2 regions of the Pseudoalteromonas sp. S1650 genome follow, and region 1 is predicted to be linked to the other one. Evidence: predicted binding sites of a transcription regulator. Region 1 holds the regulator's gene; the other holds the start of a gene.
What was found. Region 1 encodes MetJ, which represses methionine synthesis genes. Its sites were predicted from a motif close to TAGACGTCTAGACGTCTA; they were not measured.
Positions count from the first base shown of each region.

Region 2: a site for MetJ is predicted at 1,068-1,085, ahead of metK (methionine adenosyltransferase). Genes of this name have one in related genera too.

Region 1 covers NZ_PNDF01000023.1:283,182-286,398, reverse strand. Annotated here, with positions in the region: gene CWB80_RS09035 (malic enzyme-like NAD(P)-binding protein) at 338-1,579, shown strand; gene metJ (met regulon transcriptional regulator MetJ) at 1,680-2,000, opposite strand; gene metB (cystathionine gamma-synthase) at 2,225-3,217, shown strand, end outside.
Region 2 covers NZ_PNDF01000020.1:72,120-75,336, reverse strand. Annotated here, with positions in the region: gene tkt (transketolase) at 1-920, opposite strand, end outside; gene metK (methionine adenosyltransferase) at 1,187-2,338, shown strand; gene CWB80_RS06600 (START domain-containing protein) at 2,381-2,992, opposite strand; gene CWB80_RS06595 (CYTH and CHAD domain-containing protein) at 3,030-3,217, opposite strand, start outside.

The DNA of each region.
Region 1 (3,217 bases):
ACTTTCATAAAAGTTATTAAAAATAATAAATTTAAATAACTTTGTTAGTAAATGCTGTGAACTTCGTTGAAATGGCTGTTTTGGGCTAATTTCGGCTAATTGCAGTGTACGTGCGTATAAAATACAACAACACGTGCTTAAAAGGTCATAAATAGATGAATTTTTATGTCTGATTAATCGCAACTATGCACAGAAATTGTTGGGAAATCCTTTAAAATTAAGCGATATAGCATATAACAGGATAGACCTGATAATACTTGGAATTTTTATACATTACAGGTATCGTACTGATGCAAGCTCTCTCACTTTTTAACTTTTTGCAGGATACTATCGCGTTATGTCAGATTTTCGTGAACAAGCATTACATTACCACGCTCACCCCGTTCCAGGTAAAATTAGTGTTGAACTAACCAAGCCAGCCGAAACGGTTAACGATCTCGCTTTAGCTTATAGCCCAGGTGTGGCTGAACCAGTCCGTGAAATTGCTGCTGATCCAGCAAACGCCTATAAATACACAGGCAAAGGCAACATGGTTGCAGTTATTTCAAACGGTACCGCAATTTTAGGTTTAGGTAACTTAGGTCCGCTTGCATCAAAACCTGTAATGGAAGGTAAAGCCTTACTATTCAAACGTTTTGCTGGCCTTGACTCAATTGATATTGAAGTTAAACACCGCACAACAGAAGATTTCATTAATACGGTTGCTAACATCGCTGATACGTTTGGTGGTATCAACCTAGAAGATATTAAAGCGCCAGAATGTTTTGAAATCGAAAAAGCGCTTATCGAGCGCTGTGATATTCCCGTTTTCCACGATGACCAACATGGTACCGCTATTGTTACAGCTGCTGGTATGCTTAACGCCCTTGAAGTGCAAGGCAAAGATATCGAAGATGCTATCATCGTATGTTTAGGTGCTGGTGCTGCTGCTGTTGCTTGTATGGAGCTTTTAATTAAGTGTGGTGCACTGCGTGAACACATTTATATGCTTGACCGTAAAGGTGTGATCCATACACGTCGTGATGACTTAAACGAGTATAAGCAATTATTTGCTAACAATACCGATAAGCGTACATTACAAGATGTTATTGCTGATGCTGATGTATTCGTTGGTGTATCAGGTCCTAACCTGTTAACTGCAGACGATCTTAAGCTGATGGCAGACAAGCCAGTTGTGTTTGCATGTTCAAACCCAGATCCTGAGATTGCTCCAGAAGTTGCACACAGCGCGCGTAACGATTTAATTATGGCAACGGGTCGTTCAGATTTCCCTAACCAAGTAAATAACGTGCTTTGTTTCCCATTCATTTTCCGTGGCGCGTTAGATGTTCGTGCAACGGCAATTAATGATGAAATGAAAATTGCTGCAGTTCATGCTATTCGTGGCATCGCGAAAGAGCCTGTACCAAGTGAAGTATTAAAAGCGGCTGGCGTTGAGTCACTTGAGTTTGGTGCCGAGTACATCATTCCTAAGCCTATGGATCCGCGTTTATTACCACGTATTGCACGTGCTGTTGCTGAAGCGGCAGTAGAGTCGGGTGTGGCGCAAATCGATATGCCAGAAGATTACATGCGTTAAACTTAATTAGCCTTAGGTATAACGCTCAATAAAAAAACTCAGCCTAGGCTGAGTTTTTTTATATCTGCGATTATCGGCGGTGATCCGATGGCCGAAATACTTATTCTGAATCAAGCACTGGGATATCTAATCCCATTTCTTGCATAATTCTTTTAACTTCTTCAGGTACCTTTTCAGGGTTGTCTTTACGTAGGTCGTCATCATTTGGTAATGGTTGACCTGTAAAAGCATGTAAGAAAGCTTCACACAATAACTCACTGTTCGTCGCATGACGCAGGTTATTGATCTGGCGGCGTGTACGCTCGTCAGTTAATACTTTTAATACGTTAAGTGGGATTGATACGGTAATCTTTTTTACTTGTTCTGATTTTTTACCGTGTTCTGCATATGGGTGAATGTATTCACCGTTCCATTTAGCCATAAGTTGTTTCGTTGCCTCGGTTGTCAGTGATTTACGCCTTATTCACAGCGCAAGATGCGGAAATTCTATCTCTTTAAAAAAGATAGTCAAATACTAGTTATTTAGCCATCTAGTGGTGTAAATGTATAAACTTCTATGTGTAAGCGATAAATGCTTTGACTTCTCATATTTGATCATCTAACCTTTTAGACGTCTAAACATCCAATTAAAGAATAGGTGATGAAATGAGCGAAAAAAATAAAGCGACGATTGCTGTTCGTCACGGCATAGAAGCCGATAAACATCATGGTGCGGTTGTGCCTCCTTTATACTTATCAACCACCTATTCGTTTGCTGATTTTGATACTAAGCGCCAGTATGACTATGGTCGCAGCGGTAATCCAAATCGCGATATCTTAGCTGAAACCTTAGCTGAACTTGAAGGTGGTGCTAAAGGTATTATCACTGCAACAGGTATGTCTGCTGTGCATTTAGCCACTCAGCTATTAAACAGTGACGACACGTTAGTGATCCCACATGACTGTTATGGCGGTAGTTATCGTTTATTCACCTCGCTTGAAAAGCGTGGCCTGTTAAAACTAAAAGTTTTGGATTTAACTAAATCTGAAAATCTCCAAGAAATTTTAGCGATTAAACCTAAGTTGATTTGGATTGAAACGCCAAGTAACCCAATCTTGCGTTTAACAGATATTAAAGCAATCACTAGTATTGCTAAGCAGTGTGGTGCTTTGGTTGCGGCTGATAACACCTTCTTATCACCTGCATTACAAAACCCAATTGAGTTTGGTGTTGATATTGTTGTGCACTCAACCACTAAATACATCAATGGTCACTCTGATGTAGTGGGCGGTGCAGTGATTGCTGCAACGCAAGAGCTAGGCGACGAGCTTGCTTGGTGGGCGAATAATATCGGTATTACTGGTGCACCATTTGACAGCTACTTAACGCTTCGTGGTTTACGTACTTTAAATGTACGCCTAAAGCAGCACCAAGAAAATGCCTTTGCCATTGCTGAGTATTTAGAAAGCTCTCCTTATGTGAGCCAAGTTTATTACCCTGGCCTTGCTTCTCACCCACAACATGAGCTTGCTAAAGCACAGCAACGCGGTTTTGGTGGCATGGTGAGCTTTGATATTAAAGGCGACATCAACGATGCTGCTGCGTTTTTAACAAGCCTTAAAGACTTTAGCCTTGCTGAGTCGTTAGGTGGGGTAGAA
Region 2 (3,217 bases), on a different contig from region 1:
CAGCTTGCTTCTAGTTGCTTACCTTTTTCTTTGCCATCCCACTCGCTATAGATATCAGCTGGGATTTCGAATGCATCGCCAGTCCAACCAAGGAACTCACGAGATGCTTTAATTTCGTCTTCACCTAGTGGTGCACCGTGACAATCATGGCTACCTGATTTATTAGGTGAACCATAACCAATCACTGTTTTACAACAGATTAATGATGGCTTATCAGTAATGCTACGCGCTTCTTCGATAGCGGCGCGAATTGCATCAGGGTTATGACCATCAACATCGCTAACTACGTGCCAGCCGTATGCTTTGAAGCGCGCTGGTGTGTCATCGCTGAACCAATCTTCTACTTCACCATCAATTGAGATGCCGTTGTCATCCCAAAACGCAACTAGTTTACCTAGGCCTAATGTACCGGCTAATGAACAGGCTTCGTGTGAAATACCTTCCATTAAGCAGCCATCACCCATGAATGCATACGTGAAGTGATCAACAATATCGTGGCCTTCACGGTTAAACTGTGCAGCTAGCGCTTTTTCGGCAATTGCCATGCCCACTGCATTTGTGATCCCTTGACCTAATGGACCCGTAGTAGTCTCAATACCTGGTGCATATCCATACTCTGGGTGACCCGGTGTTTTTGAGTGCATTTGACGGAAGTTTTTAATTTCCTCTAGTGGTAAGTCATAGCCACTTAAGTGCAGTAGAGAATAGATCAGCATTGAACCGTGGCCATTCGAAAGAATAAATCGATCTCGGTCTGCCCACTCTGGATTCGTTGGATTGTGCTTTAGATAATCGCGCCATAGTACTTCTGCGATATCTGCCATGCCCATAGGGGCGCCAGGGTGACCAGATTTGGCCTGTTGTACTGCGTCCATTGATAAGACGCGAATAGCATTTGCAAGTTCTTTGCGTGATGGCATGAATTCTCCTACCTTTATGTATTTGCGCTGGTTGTTTATGAAGCCCCATTCTTACTTATTGTAAGGGTACAGTGCAATTAAAAATCCGCATTAAATGCACCATTTATGGGCGTTTGTTAAGAACAATACGTTATTACTAATTTTAAATGGACGTCTAGGCGTAAAATTACTATGCAAACATATTTGTTTTAGATAAAATACGCCCCTTAATTTTTTAGCGCTATTACCGACGTTTGTGAAGCGCAATATTTGTGAGCAGAAATACAATGGCAAAACATTTATTTACTTCTGAATCTGTTTCTGAAGGTCATCCGGATAAAATCGCGGACCAAATCTCTGACGCGGTTCTAGATGCTATCTTAGAGCAAGATTCTCATGCCCGTGTTGCATGTGAGACTTACGTTAAAACTGGCATGGTGATGGTTGGTGGTGAAATCACAACTAGCGCTTGGGTTGATATCGAAGAAATCACACGTAAAACAGTACGTGAAATCGGTTACACGCACTCAGACATGGGTTTCGATGCTGACTCTTGTGCAATCCTAAACACTATCGGTAAACAATCTCCAGACATCAACCAAGGTGTTGACCGTGCTCGCCCTGAAGAGCAAGGCGCTGGTGACCAAGGTCTAATGTTCGGTTACGCATGTAATGAAACTGACGTTTTAATGCCTGCACCAATCACTTATTCGCACCGTCTAGTTCAGCGCCAAGCTGAAGTTCGTAAAAGCGGTGAGCTTAACTGGTTACGCCCAGATGCAAAATCTCAAGTAACGTTTGCATACGAAAATGGCAAGCCTGTTGGTATTGATGCAGTTGTTCTTTCAACTCAACACTGTGATTCAATCTCACAAAACGACTTAGTTGAAGCGGTAATGGAAACGATCATTAAGCCGGTTCTTCCTGCTGAGCTAATCTCAAGCGCAACTAAGTTCTTCATCAACCCAACTGGCCGTTTCGTTATCGGTGGCCCAATGGGTGACTGTGGTCTTACAGGTCGTAAAATCATCGTTGATACATACGGTGGTATGGCTCGTCACGGTGGTGGTGCTTTCTCAGGTAAAGATCCATCAAAAGTTGACCGTTCAGCTGCATATGCTGCTCGTTACGTTGCTAAAAACGTGGTTGCTGCAGGCCTTGCTGACAAATGTGAGCTACAAGTTTCTTACGCTATCGGTGTTGCAGAGCCAACATCTATCAGCATCGAGACATTTGGTACAGGTAAATTAGAAGAAGCGCGTCTAATCGAATTAGTACGTGAGCACTTCGACCTACGCCCTTACGGCTTAATCCAAATGCTTGATCTTGAGCGTCCTATCTATCAACCGACTGCGGCTTATGGTCACTTCGGTCGTGATGAGTTCCCTTGGGAGCGTACAGACAAAGCAGACGCACTTCGCGCAGCTGCTGGCCTGTAATAGGTTAGATAAAATGAAAAAAGCGCCTTTTGGCGCTTTTTTTTATGAACACGAACCTAACTGACTTATTAAGTTATCTCGCGAGAACTGATTATTGGTTAATTGCTCTGTCAGTGCTTGTAGCGTTTTATAAACGCTCTTTAGCGATACCTTATTGCTCAACCAATGCGGGATTGAGCCACCCGGATCAGCATAGGCCTGATGGCTTACCAATAAATTACTTTGCTGCTCTTCTAAACGCCAATAAGCCCTGAGCTCTTTAATACGCACAACCCCAGAGACTTCTGCTTTAGCGTATGGCTGACTGATAATTTTTAGCTCTGTTTTATGTTCACCTAAGGCATGATAACAAGAGTAACTCACCAAATCGCGATCTAACACCGGCCAAGGCGAGTTAAAGTGAGTGTAAACAAGGGTTTCTGAGGGGCTTAAGCGCTCCATTAAAGTCACGCTTTTAACATTTTCGAGCCAATTGGGCGCGTTGTCGGTATCACTTAACAGCGCCATAAAGTCACTGGCCTTAGCATTTTTTACCAGCACAGAAGCATTAATTTCTATAATGCCAGTTTCGTGCTTTTTATAGCTAACCTTTATATCGTCTTGCTGTTTGTAGGTTTGCCATTCAATAGGGTTAGCCACTGCCGAGAGACTCAAACATGCTAACCCTACCCATAGGCACAAGCGCATTTATTTAAAACCAATAAGGGTCTGTATTAAATGACGCGTGGCGACTTTGCTCCATTGCACTGACCAAAAACTCTGACTTTTGATCAAGCCATGATTGAATTTTTGTTAGCTCTAAGTCGTCTTGCCCTGCACATAACTGCTTTAAGTACTCAAGGGTGCTTAACTCATAAATACCATGAGAGATATCAACCC